DNA from 2 places in the Acidovorax sp. GW821-FHT10A04 genome. Region 1 is predicted to be linked to the other one. Evidence: riboswitches for the same ligand, from Rfam matches in the RefSeq annotation. Region 1 holds a riboswitch; the other holds the start of a gene.
The links. Region 1 has a riboswitch for S-adenosylhomocysteine ahead of ahcY (adenosylhomocysteinase). Riboswitches for the same ligand answer to the same signal wherever they lie in the genome.
Positions count from the first base shown of each region.

Region 2: another riboswitch for S-adenosylhomocysteine. It lies ahead of metH (methionine synthase); the one in region 1 lies ahead of ahcY (adenosylhomocysteinase).

Region 1 is NZ_JBWKNZ010000003.1:480,102-489,390, reverse strand. It holds gene AC07PF_RS09940 (TetR/AcrR family transcriptional regulator) at 1-224, opposite strand, end outside; gene AC07PF_RS09935 (DUF2855 family protein) at 303-1,394, shown strand; S-adenosyl-L-homocysteine riboswitch at 1,432-1,509, shown strand; gene ahcY (adenosylhomocysteinase) at 1,588-3,024, shown strand; gene AC07PF_RS09925 (TlyA family RNA methyltransferase) at 3,137-4,138, shown strand; gene metF (methylenetetrahydrofolate reductase [NAD(P)H]) at 4,135-4,986, shown strand; gene AC07PF_RS09915 (DUF4124 domain-containing protein) at 5,040-5,651, shown strand; gene AC07PF_RS09910 (septal ring lytic transglycosylase RlpA family protein) at 5,827-6,336, shown strand; gene AC07PF_RS09905 (23S rRNA (adenine(2030)-N(6))-methyltransferase RlmJ) at 6,380-7,267, opposite strand; gene AC07PF_RS09900 (serine/threonine protein kinase) at 7,565-9,289, shown strand, end outside.
Region 2 is NZ_JBWKNZ010000002.1:694,707-703,995, forward strand. It holds gene urtD (urea ABC transporter ATP-binding protein UrtD) at 1-737, shown strand, start outside; gene urtE (urea ABC transporter ATP-binding subunit UrtE) at 768-1,457, shown strand; gene fmdA (formamidase) at 1,517-2,746, shown strand; gene AC07PF_RS07630 (FmdB family zinc ribbon protein) at 2,763-3,128, shown strand; gene AC07PF_RS07635 (aliphatic amidase) at 3,159-4,184, shown strand; gene AC07PF_RS07640 (hypothetical protein) at 4,233-4,979, shown strand; S-adenosyl-L-homocysteine riboswitch at 4,997-5,097, shown strand; gene metH (methionine synthase) at 5,124-7,862, shown strand; gene fahA (fumarylacetoacetase) at 7,898-9,169, opposite strand; gene AC07PF_RS07655 (Bug family tripartite tricarboxylate transporter substrate binding protein) at 9,203-9,289, opposite strand, start outside.

The DNA.
Region 1 (9,289 bases):
CCTGAGAGCAGGGCCGTCTTGTTGGGGAAGTAGTCGTAGAGCGTGCCCACGGCGATACCGGTCTCCAGCGCCACGTTGCGCGTGGTGAGCTTGTCCCAGCCGTCGCGCTGCCAAATCCGAACAAAGGCGTCGTAGATGGCCTGCACGGTAAAGCGGGCCCGCGCCTGGCGCGGCCGTTTCAAGGGCCTGGCCGCTGCGGCGGGGTGGGCGGGCGGGGCCTTCATCGGTTTCCGAACCCGCGGCAGGGCCCGGCGCCATACAGTGACCAGAGCGCCTTTTCACACCCGTACCGGAGACACACCATGACCATGCAGACCCGCCTGTTGACCGACAAGAACGCATTGAATCACACCCGCACCGTGCAGTCGCCCCTGGCGCCGCTGCAGCCCGGCGAGGCCCTGCTGCGCGTGGACCGCGTGGCCGTGACCACCAACAACATCACCTACGCGGCCTTCGGCGATGCCATGAAGTACTGGGATTTTTTCCCCACCGGCGAAGCGGGCTGGGGCCACATGCCGGTCTGGGGCTTTGCCGAGGTCGTGGCATCCGACGTGGAGGGCGTGGCCGTGGGCGAGCGCTTCTACGGCTACTGGCCGATCGCCAGCCACCTGCGCATGCAGCCTGTGCGCGTGACGGCGCGGGGCTTCTACGACGGCGCCGAGCACCGCCAGGGCCTTACCTCCGCCTACAACCAGTACACGCGAACCAGCGCCGATCCGGCCTACCGCGCCGCCGACGAGAACTGGCAGATGCTGGTGCGCCCGCTGTTCATCACCTCGTTCATGCTGGCGGACTTCCTCTCGGACAATGCCTTCTTCGGTGCGAAGCGCCTGGTGTTCTCCAGCGCATCGAGCAAGACGGCCTTCGGCACGGCGTTCTGCCTGCAGGGGCAGGAGGGCATCGAGCGGGTGGCACTCACCTCGTCGCGCAACAGCGCCTTCGTGCAGGGCCTGGGCTGCTACGAGCGCACGGTGGCCTATGGCGAGCTGGAGGCGCTGGAGACGAGCGTGCCCACGCTGTACGTGGACTTTTCGGGCGACGAGGGCCTGCGCGCACGCGTGCACCACCACCTGGGCGCTGCCCTGGTCTACGACTGCTATGCGGGCTCGGCCCAGAACACGCAGTTCCTGCGCGATACCGCCTTGCCCGGGCCGGCCCCGGCGTTCTACTTCGCGCCGGTGCAGATCCGAAAGCGCAATGCCGACTGGGGACCGGAGGTGGTGAACCAGAAGTTCAACGCCGCGCAGCGCGCCTTTATCGAGCGCATCAGCGACGCCCGCCAGCCCTGGATGCGAGTGCAGGAGCACGCGGGCTTTGCCGCTGCGCAGGCGCTGGTGGAGGACCTGCATGCCGGACGCATCGATCCGCAGCTGGGACATGTCGTCACGCTGTAGACGTGGCATGCCGCGTGCTTTTACTTATAATGCGCGCATCCGAGGAGCGTTGCAGCGTCCCCAGCACTGGCGGGGCGTGAGGCTCGGAGTCATCTAGCAACGACGCTCATCCACTTCTCGTGTGGTGAGTGAGCCTTCCGTCTCATCCCCGCGCTGAACGTGGTCTTTCAAACATGCTTTGGAGCACACCACCATGAACGCACGCGTCAACGCCCCGGTCGTCAACACCGACTGCATCATTGCCGACATCGGCCTGGCCGCCTGGGGCCGCAAGGAAATCCGCATCGCCGAAACGGAGATGCCCGGCCTGATGGCCATCCGCGAGGAATTCGCCGCCCAGAAGGCCTTGAAGGGCGCCCGCATCACCGGCAGCCTGCACATGACCATCCAGACCGCCGTGCTGATCGAGACGCTGCAGGCCCTGGGTGCCGACGTGCGCTGGGCCTCGTGCAACATTTTCTCCACGCAGGACCATGCCGCTGCGGCCATCGCCGCCACCGGTACGCCGGTGTTCGCCATCAAGGGTGAAACCCTGGCCGAGTACTGGGACTACACCCACCGCATCTTCGACTTCGGCCCCGCCGGCAGCGAAGGTGAAGGCCCCAACCTGATCCTGGACGATGGTGGCGATGCCACGCTGCTGATGCACCTGGGCCAGCGCGCGGAGAAGGACGCATCGCTGCTGGACAACCCCACCAGCGAAGAAGAAACCTGCCTGTACGCCTCGATCAAGGCCAAGCTGGCCGTGGACCCGACCTGGTACACCCGCAAGAGCGCCCAGATCATCGGCGTGACCGAAGAAACCACCACGGGCGTGCACCGCCTGAAGGAAATGTCGGCCAAGGGCACGCTGCTGTTCCGCGCGATTAACGTCAACGACTCGGTGACCAAGAGCAAGTTCGACAACCTGTACGGCTGCCGTGAATCGCTGGTGGACGGCATCAAGCGCGCCACCGACGTGATGATCGCCGGCAAGGTGGCCTGCGTGGCCGGCTACGGCGACGTGGGCAAGGGCAGTGCCCAGGCCCTGCGCGCGCTGTCGGCCCAGGTCTGGGTGACCGAGATCGACCCCATCAACGCCCTGCAGGCCGCGATGGAAGGCTACAAGGTCGTGACCATGGAGTACGCTGCCGACAAGGCCGACATCTTCGTGACCACCACCGGCAACAAGGACGTGATCACCCACGAGCACATGAAGGCCATGAAGGACCAGGCCATCGTCTGCAACATCGGCCACTTCGACAACGAGATCCAGGTCGCCACGCTCGAACAGTACGAGTGGGAAGAGATCAAGCCCCAGGTGGACCATGTGATCTTCCCGGACGGCAAGCGCATCATCCTGCTGGCCAAGGGCCGCCTGGTGAACCTGGGCTGCGGCACGGGCCACCCGAGCTTTGTGATGTCCAGCTCGTTCGCCAACCAGACCATCGCCCAGATCGAGCTGTTCATGCACAAGGACCGCTACGAGAACGGCCAGGTCTATGTGCTGCCCAAGCACCTCGACGAAAAGGTCGCACGCCTGCACCTGAAGAAGGTCGGCGCCATGCTGACCGAACTCTCCGACGAACAGGCCGCCTACATCGGCGTGTCCAAGCAAGGCCCTTACAAGCCCGACACCTACCGCTACTGATCGGCGGTCGCCGCCGGCCGCTCTTTCCCAGGGGGAAGGGCGCCGGTGGCGCAGAACACCTTGGTGCCCTTGGGGCCATGAAATCCATTGCCTCCCGGCGAGAGAGTGACGCATGCGTGCAGATGTTTTTTTGGTGGAATTCGGCCATGCGGCCACGCGCTCGCAGGCGCAGCGGCTGATCGCGGCCGGGGTGGAGTGGCGCCTGTCGCCGCTCGCACCCTGGCAGAAGGTGGCCAAGAACGGTGACGACATTCCGTCGGTGGCCGAGCTGCGGCTGCTCGATGACTCCGAGGCGAAGTACCTCTCGCGCGGCGGCCTCAAGCTTGAGGGCGCGCTCGCCGCCACCAAGCTGTCCGTTAAGGGGCTGCGCTGCCTGGACGTGGGCCAGAGCACCGGGGGCTTCACCGACTGCCTGCTGCAGCAGGGCGCTGCCCAGGTGATCGGCGTGGACGTGGGGCAAGGCCAGTTGCATGAGCGGCTGCGCAACGACCCGCGTGTGGTGGGCGTGGAAGGGCTCAATGCCCGCGCCATGACAGCCGATTCGCTGCAGGAAGCCTGCGAGGAGGCCCTGTCCGAGCATGTGGAAACAGATATCGACGACAACGACACCCAGCCCGTGGCCCCCTATGCCTGGATGCGCAATGGCGGTGAAGTGGACGACGGGTACGACGACAGCGACGATGCCAAGGAACAGGACGTGGAGGCCTTCAAGGCCGAGCGCGTCGCCAAGGCGCGCGCGCGGGCTGAAGGCATCGTGCGCACGGTGCGCCGCCGCAGGGCGGGGCGGGAGCAGGTGGACATCACGCCCACCTTCGATCTGGTCACCGGTGACCTGTCGTTCATCTCGCTCACCCTCGTGCTGCCCGCGCTGGTGCCACTGTTGGCGCCGGGTGGGCAGTTGCTGATGCTGGTCAAGCCGCAGTTCGAGCTGCAGCCCGGCCAGGTCGGCAAGGGCGGCATCGTGCGCGACGAATCCCTGTATGCGGTGGTCGAGCAGCGCATCCGCGACTGCTGCGCCGGCCTGGGCCTCGCGGTACAGGCCTGGCTGGAAAGCCCCATTGGCGGTGGCGACGGCAACCGTGAATTCTTTGTTTTTGCGAGGAGGGCCGCATGAACGCAGCCAAGGCACAGGCCACTGGCTTTCCGGTGAGCCTCGAATTCTTTCCGCCCAAGACACCTGCGGGCGCCGACAAGCTGCGCGCCGAGCGCCAGCAGCTGTATGTGCTGAGCCCAGAGTTCTGCTCCGTCACCTACGGTGCCGGCGGCTCCACGCAGGAGGGCACTTTCGGCACCGTGCGCGAGATCCTGGCCGAGAGCGTGCCAGCGGCCTCGCACTTCTCTTGCATCGGCGCCACACGCGCATCGGTGCGCGAGCAGCTGGACCAGCTCAAGGCCATGGGCGTCAAGCGCCTGGTGGCCTTGCGTGGTGACCTGCCCAGCGGCTATGGCGCGGGCGGCGAGTTCCAGTACGCCAGCGACCTGGTGGCCTTCATCCGGGCCGAGACCGGGCGCGACTTCCATATCGAAGTGGCCGCCTACCCCGAGGTGCATCCCCAGGCCCGCTCACCCGAAGCCGACCTCAAGGCCTACCTGGCCAAGGTGCAGGCAGGCGCCGACGCGGCCATCACCCAGTACTTCTACAACGCGGATGCCTATTTCCGCTTCGTGGACGACGTGCAGGCCCTGGGCGCCAGCATCCCTGTGGTGCCGGGCATCATGCCGATCACCAGCTCTACCCAGCTCTTGCGCTTCTCGGATGCCTGCGGCGCCGAAATCCCGCGCTGGATCCGCCTGCGCCTGCAGGCTTTCGGGGACGATATGGCGAGCATCAAAGCCTTCGGCCTCGACGTGGTGACGGATCTGTGCGACCGGCTGCGCAGTGCAGGCGTGCCTGCATTGCACTTCTACACCATGAACCAAAGCGCCGCCACCCTCGAAATTTGCCGCCGCCTGGTGTTGTGAGTGGCGTCCAACGGTAATATTCACACCCTTTGTTTCATTTTTTCTGGTGCGCCATGAAGGTTGTATTTGCCGTGATGCTGGCCCTGCTGGGGGCCTTGGGTGCATCGAGCGTGGGGGCGCAGACGCGCTACCACTGCCGCGATGCCAATGGGAATGACTATTCCCTGTCGCGTCCGTGCCCGAGTGGAAGCACCACGCGAACTGTGGAAGCGGTCCCTGTCCAACCATCCTATTCCTACAGCCAGCCTTCCCGTCCCACCGTGGTGCGCACGGCACCCGATGTGCCGGACCACTACAGCTACATGAGTGGACGCTGCCGCTCGCTGGACGAAAACATCCGCAATGCCTACTCGCGCAAGATCGCGCCGGACGTGGTGCAGGGCATGCGCAGTGAGTACCGCCGCGACTGCGCCCAGGAAGAGCAGGACGCCTCCGACCGCTTCTACCAGGAGCGGCGAGCGGGGGACAGGCAGCGCCGCGATGAAGAAAGATCCGCCCAGTTGGCGAATCAGTCGGCCCGTGACATGGACGCCCGCCAGGCCCAGCAATGCGCTGAATCGCAGCGCATCCTGAACAACAAGAAGGCCCGTACCGACCTCACCGAAGGGGAGCGGGCCGACCTCAAGCGCTTTGAAGAGGCGTTTCTTGCGCGCTGCAAGCGCTGATCTTTCGCGAGCAATTGCCTGCGCGCTGGTGGCCTGCTGCCTGCTGTGGTGGCCAGCGGCATGGGGTGAGGAAGCGGGTTTGCGCCTGGATGGCGCCACGGGTAGCGACCTTAGGGTGCCGCCGGACCCCGCCGAGACCCTGCCATTGCGCCCCGGGGCCGTGGGGGTGCAGGGATTGACCCGCCCCAGCCTGTCGGCGGATGTGGCGGACATGGATGAAGACGAGGACGACGACGCCCTCGGTGCGGACGAGGGCCCCCTGGAAACGGGCCTGGCCTCCTGGTATGGCCAGCGCTTCCACCGGCGGCGCACGGCCAGCGGCGAGTTGTTCGACATGAATGCCATGACGGCGGCGCACCGCACGCTGGCCTTTGGCACCCGCATCTGCGTGCGGGACCGGGAAACGGGCAAGGGCGTGGTGGTGCGGGTCAACGACCGGGGCCCGCACGTGGCCAACCGCATCGTCGACCTGAGCCGTGGTGCGGCCTTGGCCCTGGGAGTGCAAGGGGGGCTCAAGCCCGTGGATGTGTTCCCTGTGGGTGGCGATGCCGTCACCTGCCCACCCGCTCCCCTCGATAACCTTCCGCAGCGCTTTGCCCTGCCCGCGGCCCGCGAAACGCAGGCCCCAGCGGCCAACGCTCGCCGCACCCGTGCGGCTGCGCCGCGCCTGCTGCGTTCCCCCTGAGCGTTCCGAGCGCTGCCGTGGCGAGCCGCGGTGGTCGTCCTGGCTATCCGCCGGACTCCAGGGTGTGCGTCGCGTTCCGGTCCTGCGCCAGCAGCTCCGCCATCTGCGGCAGGGCGTCCTTGAGCGCCGCCTTGAGCGTGAAGGGTGGGTTGATCAGGAACATGCCGCTGGCCGGCAGGCCGGGGCGCTTGGTGTCGCCGCTCGCGGTTTCGGTCATCTTGCTGGACTTGACGGTCAGCGTGGCATGCAGCCAGCTTTTCCCCGCCTTGGTGGCCAGGGTCTTCAGGCGGCGCGGCAGGTCATGGGCTTCGGGGCGCGGGATGATCGGGTACCAGAAGGCATAGGTGCCGGTGGCAAAGCGCTTGAGCGAATCCGCCGCCATGTCGAGCACCTTGCCGTAGTCATTTTTCATCTCGTAGCTGGGGTCGCACAGCACCAGCGCGCGCCGGGCCGGCGGAGGCAGGAATTTCTTGATGCCCTCGAACCCGTCCTCGTGCAGCACCGCCACCTGTCGCCCGGCTTCGAGCTGGGCCACGTTGCCGGCGAGTGCGCGCAGGTCGGTGGGGTGCAGCTCGAACAGCTTGAGCTTGTCATGGTCGCGCAGCAGGCGCTGGATGATGAAGGGCGAGCCCGGGTAGACGCGCGTGGCCGCACCCTGGTTGAAGGCGCGCACCATGTCCACATAGGCCTGCAAGGCGGGTTTGAGCGCGGGTGCCCCGGGTGCGACCAGCCGGGCGATGCCGTCGGCGGACTCGGCGCTGGTATTGGCATAGTCGCCGTCCAGCCGGTACAGGCCTGCGCCTGCATGGGTGTCCAGCACGGTCAGGGCCGCGTCTTTCTCGGTAAGGTGCTGCAAGGTGGCAATCAGCACCGTGTGCTTGAGCACGTCGGCGTGGTTGCCTGCATGGAAGGCGTGGCGGTAACTGAACATGCCCCAATGGTAACGATTGTCAGCGCCTGGACCGATATTTCGGCGCTTGCCGCCCGATCAGATGGCCCCACTCCCGTCAATTGGGTCTTTCAGGCGCCACAGGTGGCATGGACAATGCAGTACAGGGCAGAATTGCGTGCTGGGAGGTTCCTGCGTGACGTTTTTGGCAGATATGTGGCTTTTTGTTTCAATGCCACCGGCTGTCATGCATCATGATTGCAGGTGCCGCGGGACGGCCCCTCGCAGCAGTTTCCTGCCCCCCGTCCCGGCGGCCTGTCCGCCCAGCCTTTTCGCACAATGACCGAAACCTCTGTTCCTGCTCCTGCCAGCGCCGTCAGCCATGTCGATGCGCTGCCGCCTGGAACGCGGCTGGCCGAGTTCGAAATCCTGGCCTTGCTGGGGGTGGGCGGTTTCGGCATGGTCTACAAGGCCTTCGACCATTCGCTGCACCGGGCGGTGGCGATCAAGGAGTACATGCCTTCGGCGCTGGCCGGGCGGGCCCAGGGCCAGTCGCTGTGGGTGCGCTCCTCGTCGGACCAGCAGACCTTCCACGCCGGCCTCGAATCCTTTGTGGGCGAGGCCCGCCTGCTGGCCCAGTTCGACCACCCCTCGCTGGTCAAGGTGTTCCGCTTCTGGGAGGCCAACAACACCGCCTATATGGTCATGCCTCTGTATTCGGGCATGACCTTCAAGCAGGCGCGCGCCCAGATGCGCACGCCGCCCACCGAAGAGTGGCTGCGCAAGCTGCTGTGGTCGGTGCTGGGGGCCCTGCGCGTGCTGCACGACGGCAAGACCCTGCACCGTGACATCTCGCCGGACAACATCTTCCTGCAGGACAGCGGGCCACCGGTGCTGCTGGACCTGGGCGCGGCGCGCCATGCGATCAACGACAAGGACCACAAGCACACCGCGGTGCTCAAGGTGAACTACGCACCCATCGAGCAGTATTCCGAAGGTGACGACGACCTGCGCCAGGGGCCCTGGAGCGACCTGTACTCGCTGGCGGCCGTGGTGCACGGCTGCCTGTGCAACGACACACCCCTGCCGGCCACCCTGCGTTCCATCAAGGACCGCATGGTGCCGTTCTCGCGGGTGGCCAAGACCGTCAAGAAGCAACTGGGGGTCGAGTATTCGCCGGCTTTCGTGGCCGCGGTCTCGCAGGCGCTGTCGCTCAGGCCGGAGGACCGGCCCCAGAGCATCGACGCCTTCCTGCAGCTGATGGAGATGACCAGCCCCCCTGAGGGAGTGGAGCATTTCGACTTCCGCGCCGACCTGGGCGATATCTGGGTGGAGCCTGCTGACCAGCCCGGTCCCGGTCTGCTGACCCCGACGGTGGACGTGACGGCGGCCCCCGCCATCGTGGCCCAGATCGAGGCCCAGGTGAACAAGGCGCTGGAGGCGAAAGCCGAGGAGGCCCAGGCCGAGGAATACCCTGATACCGTGCAACGGGGCGCGGCCGACACCGTCTTCATGGACCCCGTGGACACGCAGGTCCTCGAGGTGCCCATGCCCGGCGCGGACCGCAAGACTGCGCGCCACGGCCGTGGCGATTCCAGCGGCGCTGCGGGCCGGGTGCGCGCGGCCCTCACGGAGTCCGAGCGTGCCAGCGCAGCCCTGGCGGCGCGCGCCGACCGGCGTTCGAGTCGCATGCCGGTGTGGCTGGTGCTGGGTGCAGCCGGGTTGGCTGTGGCGGCTGCCGGGGTCTGGTGGTCGCAAGGCCGTGGTCCGAAAGCAGCCCCCGTGGACGACATCATCACCGAGATGGCCGAGCCGGCGCCCGCTGCGTCCGAGGCGGTGGCGGTTCTGGTGCCCGCATCGGAGCCCGCAACCACCGTGGCCAGCGCGCCCCTGGGGGCCACACTGACCGTGGCCGAGGCCGCATCGGCGGCCGCGGCGGCCAAGCCCGTGCCCAAGCCGAAACGCGCCGTGGCCTCCGAGTCCGCGCCTGCGCCCGTTGTGGTCCATGAGGAGCCGCCACCGCCGCCACCGCCACCGCCACCGGTGGAGCGCCCCCGTCCCGCG
Region 2 (9,289 bases), on a different contig from region 1:
ACACCGACTTCGCCCTGGCCGTGGAAGACCTCACGGTCTCGTTCGACGGCTTCAAGGCCATCGACGCCCTCACGCTGTACGTCGACAAGAACGAGCTGCGCGTGATCATCGGCCCCAACGGCGCGGGCAAGACCACGCTGCTGGACCTGATCTGCGGCAAGACGCGCGCCACCGGCGGCAGCATCAAGTTCCGGAACGAGGAGCTCACGCGCATGGCCGAGCACAAGCGTGTGCGCCTGGGGATCGGCCGCAAGTTCCAGACGCCCTCGATCTACGAGAACCTCTCGGTGTTCCAGAACCTGGAGGTCTCCTACCCCTCGGGGCGCTCGGTGTTCGGCGCACTCGCGTTCCGCTGCACCCCGGCGGTGAAGGAGCGCGTGCAGGCCGTGGCCGACGACATCGGCCTCGGGGACAAGCTCGACACCGAGGCCGGCCTGCTCTCGCACGGCCAGAAGCAGTGGCTGGAGATCGGCATGCTGCTGATGCAGGAGCCCGAGCTGCTGATGCTCGACGAGCCGATTGCCGGCATGAGCGCACGCGAGCGCGAGCTCACGGCCGAGCTGCTGCAGCGCATCTGCAAGAACCGCGCGGTGATCGTGATCGAGCACGACATGGAGTTCGTCAAGCGCATCGCGCACAAGGTCACCGTCATGCACCAGGGAAAGATCCTGGCCGAGGGCTCGATGGACAAGGTCCAGAACGACCCCAAGGTGATCGACGTCTACCTCGGCCACTGACCGAGCCACCCCGCACAGGAGCACCACCGTATGTTGGAAGTCAAGGACCTGTTCGTGGCCTACGGCCAGAGCGAAGCACTGCACGGCATCTCCTTCGAGGGCCGGGCCAACGAGACCGTGGCCATCATGGGCCGCAACGGCATGGGCAAGACCACGCTGTTCAAGAGCCTCATGGGGGTGATGCCGGTCAAGAGCGGCAGCATCACCGTGGCCGGCCAGGAGGTGACGCGTGACGAGAGCTTTCGCCGCGTGGCCAAGGGCATTGCCTACGTGCCCCAGGGCCGCATGATCTTTCCCACGCTCACGGTGGAAGAGAACATCCAGACGGGGCTGGAGAACTCGAAGACGCGCGAGATCCCCGATGAGATCTACGCCCTGTTCCCCGTGCTGTGGGACATGCGCCGGCGCAAGGGCGGCAACCTTTCGGGCGGGCAGCAGCAGCAACTGGCGATTGCGCGCGCGCTGGTCACCGACCCCAAGGTGCTGCTGCTCGACGAGCCCACCGAGGGCATCCAGCCTTCCATCATCAAGGACATCGCCCGGGCCCTCAACGAGATCCGCAAGCTGCGCCAGATCACCATCGTGGTCAGCGAGCAGGTGCTCTCGTTCGCCATGGACGTGGCCGACCGCCTGTTCGTTATCGAAGGCGGCCGTCTGGTGCACGAGACCGCGCGCGCCGATACCGACCAGCAGCACATCAAGGCCTACCTCTCGGTCTGAGCCCCTCTTTCTTTTCTCTCTTCGTTCCCCTTCCACAACCATCCAAGGAGCAACACGCCATGGCCGATACCCTGATCAAGGTGGACCTCAAGCAGTCGCCGTACGACAACCCCCAGGTGCACAACCGCTGGCACCCGGACATCCCCATGGCCGTGTGGGTGGAGCCCGGGGCGGAGTTCAAGCTCGAAACCTACGACTGGACCGGCGGCGCCATCAAGAATGACGACAGCGCCGACGACGTGCGCGACGTGGACCTGTCCACTGTGCACTTCCTGTCGGGCCCCGTGGGCGTCAAGGGCGCCGAGCCGGGCGACCTGCTGGTGGTGGACCTGCTCGACATCGGCGCGCGCGACGACAGCCTGTGGGGCTTCAACGGCTTCTTCTCCAAGAAGAACGGCGGCGGCTTCCTGACCGAGCACTACCCGCTGGCGCAAAAGTCCATCTGGGACTTCCACGGCATGTTCACCAACAGCCGCCACATCCCGGGCGTGAACTTCGCGGGCCTGATCCACCCCGGCCTGATCGGCTGCCTGCCCGACCAGAAGATGCTCGATGCCTGGAATGCGCGCGAGGCCGAGCTGATCGCCACCGACCCGGACCGCGTGCCCGGCCTGGCCAACCCGCCCAACGGAATCACCGCCCACATGGGCAAGCTGCAGGGCGAGGCCAAGGCCAAGGCCGCCGCCGAGGGCGCACGCACGGTGCCGCCACGCGAGCACGGTGGCAACTGCGACATCAAGGACCTCTCGCGCGGCTCCAAGGTGTATTTCCCGGTCTACGTCGAAGGCGCGGGGCTCTCGGTGGGTGACCTGCACTTCAGCCAGGGCGACGGCGAGATCACCTTCTGCGGAGCCATCGAAATGGCGGGCTGGGTGCACATGAAGGTCAGCCTGATCAAGGGCGGCATGGCCAAGTACGGCATCAAGAACCCGATCTTCAAGCCCAGCCCTGTCACCCCCAACTACAAGGACTACCTGATCTTCGAGGGCATCTCGGTCGACGAATCGGGCAAGCAGCATTACCTGGATGTCACGGTGGCCTACCGCCAGGCCTGCCTGAACGCCATCGAGTACCTGAAAAAGTTCGGCTATAGCGGTGCACAGGCCTATTCCATCCTGGGCACGGCCCCGGTGCAGGGCCACATCAGCGGCGTGGTCGACGTGCCCAATGCCTGCGCCACGCTGTGGCTGCCCACCGAGATCTTCGACTTCGACATCAACCCCACGGCCGCCGGCCCGGTGAAGATGCTCGACGGCAGCATCGACATGCCGATCTCGCAAGACAAGTAGCCACGAAGGCCCGCCCATGCCCACCTACGACTACGCCTGCCCCGACTGCGGCAACTTCGATGCGCTGCGCAGCGTGGCCCTGCGCAACGAGCCCTGCGCCTGCCCCGAATGCGGGGCCGCAGCGGCGCGCGTGTTCGCCTACGCCCCCCATCTGGCCTGCGTGAGCCCCGAGCAGCGCCGCGCGCACGACACCAACGAGCGCGCGCAGCACGCCCCGCGCTCGTCCTCGCGCGATGGCGATGCCGGCAGCTACGGCCGGCTGCGCCACCCCTCGGGGTGTGGCTGCTGCGGCGGCGGTGGCAGCAAGCGCGGCGGGACGGTCACGGCACCGAGTGGCGCCAAGACCTTTCCCACAAAAAGGCCCTGGATGATCAGCCACTGACGAATCAACGATTCCCAAGGAGACCACGCCATGATCCACGGCGATATTTCAAGCAGCAAGGACACCGTGGGCGTCGCGGTTGTCAACTACAAGATGCCGCGCCTGCACACCCAGGCCGACGTGCTGGACAACGCGCGCAGGATCGCCGACATGCTGGTGGGCATGAAGACCGGCCTGCCGGGCATGGACCTCGTGGTCTTCCCCGAATACAGCACCCACGGCATCATGTACGACCGCCAGGAGATGATGGATACCGCCACCACCATTCCTGGCCCCGAGACGGAAATCTTCGCGGCTGCCTGCCGCAAGGCCAAGGTCTGGGGCGTGTTCTCGCTCACGGGCGAGCGGCATGAAGAGCATCCGCACAAGATGCCCTACAACACGCTCATCCTGATGAACGACCAGGGCGAGATCGTGCAGAAGTACCGCAAGATCATGCCCTGGACGCCCATCGAGGGCTGGTACCCCGGCGACCAGACCTATGTGAGCGAGGGGCCCAAGGGCCTCAAGATCAGCCTCATCATCTGCGACGACGGCAACTACCCCGAGATCTGGCGCGACTGCGCGATGAAGGGTGCCGAGCTCATCGTGCGCTGCCAGGGCTATATGTATCCGGCCAAGGAACAGCAGATCCTGATGAGCAAGGCCATGGCCTTTGCCAACAACACCTACGTGGCGGTGGCCAATGCGGCGGGGTTCGACGGCGTGTACAGCTACTTCGGCCACTCGGCGCTGATCGGCTTCGACGGCCGCACGCTGGGCGAGTGCGGGGAGGAGGAATACGGCGTGCAGTACGCGGCCCTCTCCACCAGCCTGATCCGCGATTTCCGCAGAAACGGTCAGTCCGAGAACCACCTGTTCAAGCTGCTGCACCGCGGCTACACCGGTGTTCTCAATTCCGGCGAAGGGGACAAGGGCGTGGCCTCCTGCCCCTACGGCTTCTACCAGCGCTGGGTGACCGACCCCGACGGCACGCGCGCCGCCGTGCAGGCGCTCACGCGCAGCACCGTGGGCACGGCCGAGTGCCCCATCGAAGGAATACCGCACGGCGGGTGACGCACGGTTACCAGGACGCGCCCGGCAGTTGCCGATAATGGGGCGCACATGGTGGCACCCGCATCCCTTCACATCCCCCTGGCCTTGCTGGCCCTGTCGTCGCTTGCCTTTCTGGCCGGTTGCTCCGCCCCGGCACCCACCGCGCGCGGTGAGGTGCGCGGCGCGCCCACCACTGCGGGCGAACTGGCCCAGTCGGACGTGAACCGCATGGCCACGCTGGCCATGCGCGACAACCTGGCCAGCCTGTACCTGCTGATGGACAAGCTCTACCGCCGCAACCCGGCCGAGTGGCGCAAAAGCGGCGCGGCCAGCCGCGAGCAGGCCATGGAGCAGGTGCGCGCCGCCGTGGAACAGCGCCAGCCCTGGGCGCCGCTGCAGGGCCGGCGCGATATCGCGGGCCTGGCCTTTGCGCTGGCCCCCGAATTCGCGGGCGACCGGGTGGCGGCCTTCATTGCTGCCACGGCCGACATGCTGGTCACCGCGCATGGCGGCAAGACAGAGTTCTTCCTGCTCGACTCGCTCGACGCCCAGCACCTGTACAACGCCGCGCGCAACGTCGAGTCGGCGGTGTGGCTGCTGTCCCAGCGGCGCAATGGCGCGGGCCAGCCGCTGCTGTGGGCCGACGAGATCGGGCCCCAGGGGCGCAACCTGAGCTTCGAGCGCGAATTCGGCAAGCTCATCGCCCGCCTGGACCTGGTGGCCGTGGTGGTGACCGAGAAGTACCGCCGCGCGGCCATCAGCTATGTGCAGGGGATCGTCGGGGGCACTTTTCTGCAGTTCCTGCCCGTTCGCTAGGCAGGTAAAATGCCGCTTCCCCCGAGGAGCGTTGCAGCGGACAAGCCCGGCACCCAGATTGCCAGGCAACCATCCGTCAGGCTCGGGGCCGACCACCCCGCAACGACGCTCACCTGTTACCGACCCCACTTGCAGGTGAGCCTGATGTCCGCCCTTCCCATGCCCCCCCTGAAGCTGTCCGGCCTGGAGCCCGTCTCCATTGGTGAGGGCACGCTGTTCGTCAACATCGGCGAGCGCACCAACGTCACCGGCTCCAAGGCCTTTGCCCGCATGATCCTCAACGGGCAGTACGAGGAGGCCCTGGCCGTGGCGCGCCAGCAGGTGGAAAACGGCGCCCAGGTGATCGACATCAACATGGACGAGGCCATGCTCGACAGCAAGGCGGCCATGGTGCGCTTTCTGCAGCTCATCGCCTCCGAGCCCGACATCGCGCGCGTGCCCATCATGGTGGACAGCTCCAAGTGGGAGGTGATCGAGGCCGGCCTGCGCTGCATCCAGGGCAAGGGCATCGTGAACTCCATCTCCATGAAGGAGGGCATCGACAAGTTCAAGCACGAGGCGCGCCTGGTCAAGCGCTATGGCGCGGCCGCCGTGGTCATGGCCTTCGACGAGAAGGGCCAGGCCGACACCTTCGAGCGCAAGATCGAGATCTGCGAGCGCGCCTACCGCGTGCTGGTCGACGAGGTGGACTTCCCGCCCGAGGACATCATCTTCGACCCCAACATCTTCGCGGTGGCCACCGGCATCGAGGAGCACAACAACTACGCGGTCGATTTCATCGAGGCCGTGCGCTGGATCAAGCAGAACTTGCCCGGCGCCAAGGTCTCGGGCGGTGTCTCCAACGTGAGCTTCAGCTTCCGCGGCAACGACCCGGTGCGCGAGGCGATCCACACCGTGTTCCTGTACCACGCGATCCAGGCCGGCATGGACATGGGCATCGTCAACGCCGGCATGGTCGGCGTCTACGACGACCTGGAGCCCACGCTGCGCGAACGTGTCGAGGACGTGGTGCTCAACCGCCGCCCCGATGCGGGCGAGCGTTTGGTCGAGGTGGCCGAGACCGCCAAGAGCGGCGCCAAGGACGAGAGCAAGAAGCTCGAATGGCGCGGCACCCCCGAGGCCCCGCGCACCGTGGGCGAGCGCCTGTCGCATGCGCTGGTGCACGGCATCACCGACTTCATCGTCGAAGACACCGAAGAGGCCTACCAGGCCATCGTCGCCAAGGGCGGGCGGCCGCTGCACGTGATCGAAGGCCCGCTGATGGACGGCATGAACGTCGTGGGCGACCTGTTCGGCGCCGGCAAGATGTTCCTGCCCCAGGTGGTCAAGAGTGCGCGCGTGATGAAGTCCGCCGTTGCCCACCTGATTCCCTACATCGAGGAAGAAAAGCGCCAGGACGAACTGGCCGGGCGCGACGTGCGCAGCAAGGGCAAGATCATCATCGCCACCGTCAAGGGCGACGTGCATGACATCGGCAAGAACATCGTCACCGTCGTGCTCCAGTGCAACAACTTCGAGGTGGTGAACATGGGCGTGATGGTGCCCTGTCACGAGATCCTGGCGCGCGCCAAGGTCGAGGGGGCCGACATCGTGGGCCTGTCGGGCCTGATCACGCCCAGCCTCGAAGAGATGCAGTACGTGGCCGGCGAGATGCAGAAGGACGACCACTTCCGCATCAAGAAGATCCCGCTGCTCATCGGCGGCGCCACCACCAGCCGCGTGCACACGGCCGTGAAGATCGCGCCGCACTACGAAGGCCCTGTCGTCTACGTGCCCGATGCCTCGCGCAGCGTGAGCGTGGCCCAGAGCCTGCTGGGCGACGGCGTGCACAGCTATGTGCAGGAGCTCAACGCCGACTACGACAAGGTGCGCACCCAGCACGCCAACAAGAAGCAGACCCCGCTGTGGTCGCTGGCCAAGGTCCGGGCCAACAAGACGCCGGTGGACTGGGCGGCTTTCCAACCCACCGTGCCGCGCGCGCTGGGCCGCCGGGTGTTCAAGAACTTCGACCTGGCCGAGCTGGCGCGCTACATCGACTGGGGCCCGTTCTTCCAGACCTGGGACCTGGCCGGCCCGTACCCCGCGATCCTGACCGACGAGGTGGTGGGCGTGGAGGCCACGCGCGTGTTCGCCGATGCGCAGGCCATGCTGAAAAAGATCATCGAGGGCCGCTGGCTCACCGCCAGCGGCGTGATGGGCCTGTACCCGGCCAACAGCGTGAACGACGACGACATCGAGTTCTACACCGACGAAACCCGCACCGAGGTCGCCATGACCTGGTACGGCATGCGCCAGCAGACCGAAAAGCACGTCATCGACGGCGTGACCCGCCCCAGCCGCTGCCTGGCCGACTTCGTCGCACCCAAGGACAGCGGCATCGCCGACTACGCCGGCCTGTTCGCCGTGACGGCGGGTCTCGGGATCGAGAAGAAGGAAAAGGCCTTCATCGACGCGCTCGACGACTACTCGGCCATCATGTTCAAGAGCCTGGCCGACCGCCTGGCCGAGGCCTTTGCCGAGTGCCTGCACCAGCGCGTGCGCACCGACCTGTGGGGCTATGCCGCAGGCGAGCAGCTGACCAACGACGAGATGATCGGCGAGAAGTACGCCGGCATCCGCCCCGCGCCCGGCTACCCCGCCTGCCCCGACCACAGCGCCAAGAGCGAGCTGTTCCGCGTGCTGCAGTGCGAGGAGGTCGGGATGACCCTGACCGAGAGCCTGGCCATGATGCCGGCCGCCAGCGTGAGCGGCTTCTACCTGGGCCACCCTGAGAGCACGTACTTCAGCGTCGGCAAGATCGGCGAGGACCAGCTGCACGACATGGCCCAGCGCCGCGGCATGGACGAGGCCGTGCTGGCGCGGCTGCTGGCGCCAAACCTCTAAAAACAGCCCCTCTTCGAGGGGCTGCCTGTGGTGCCTCAGGCGATGATGGTTCCGCTCACTTCGCCCAGGCCGATGCGCACGGCGCCTTCGCGCTCGCACCAGCCCTTGAGGACCAGCGTGTCGCCGTCTTCGAGGAAGCTGCGCTGCTCGCCATTGGGCAGCGTGACGGGCTGCTTGCCGCCACCTGCCAACTCCAGCAGCGAGCCGGCTTCGCTGGCCTCGGGGCCCGAGAGCGTGCCCGACCCCATCAGGTCGCCGGGCTGCAGGTTGCAGCCGTTCACCGTGTGGTGCGCCACCAGCTGCGCGGGCGTCCAGTAGGCGGCGCGCTGGGTGTTGGTCAGCGCCAGGCGCACGGCAGGCTCGCCGGCTTCGCGCATGCGCGCGGTCTGCAGCAGCACCTCCAGCGCGATGGTGAAGGCACCCTGGGCGCGGTTGCCCGGCGAGTCGAGGTAGGGCAGGGGCTGCGGGTCGGCGGCGTCGCGCTCGAACGGGGCGCGAAACGGTGCCAGCGCCTCCATGGTCACCACCCAGGGCGAGAGGGTGCTGGCGAAGTTCTTCGACAGGAAGGGCCCCAGCGGCTGGTATTCCCAGCCCTGGATGTCGCGCGCGCTCCAGTCGTTGAACAGCGCCACGCCGAACAGGTGCTGCTCGGCCTGGCCGATGGCGATGGGCTCGCCCTGGGCATTGCCCTGGCCGATGAACCAACCCAGCTCCAGTTCGTAGTCCAGGCGCTTGCAGGGGCCCAGCGTGGGCGCGGCAGCTTCGGGTGCCTTGGTCTGGCCCTGCGGGCGCTTCACGCACTGGCCGCTGATGCCGATGGACGAGGCGCGCCCGTGGTAGCCGATGGGCACCCACTTGTAGTTGGGCAAGAGCGGGTTGTCGGGGCGGAACTGCTTGCCCACCGTAGTGGCGTGGTGCACGCTGGTGTAGAAATCGGTGTAGTCGCCGATCTGGCAGGGCACGGCCATCTCGGCCTCGCCCTGGGGCGACAGCGCCTGGGACCAGGCGGCCTGCTGGCTGGCGCCTTCGCGCAGGCCTTCGGACAGCTGCTGGCGCAGGGCCTGGCGCTCGGCCGGCGTGGCGGCCATCAGCGCGTTCATGTCGTTGTGCGCGACCAGGCCCGCGGCCTGCAGGTCCAGGATCTGGTCACCGATGGCCACGCCGATGCGCAGCGGTCCACCGCTGCCCGCGGTGCGAAAGCGGCCGAAGGGCAGGTTCTGGATCGGGAAATCGCAGCCCGCCACGTTGGCGGAGGCGACCCAGCTGCGCAGCTGGAGGCCGTGGGTGGCGTCGAGGGTGGTGCTCATGGTCAGGAGGTGTGGAAGAGAAAGAAAAGGTGATCAGTCGGCGCTCATCTGCGCACTGTGGGCGACCCTGCCCAGGCGCTCGTACTCGCGCTTGGTCAGTGCATCGAACTCGGCCACGCT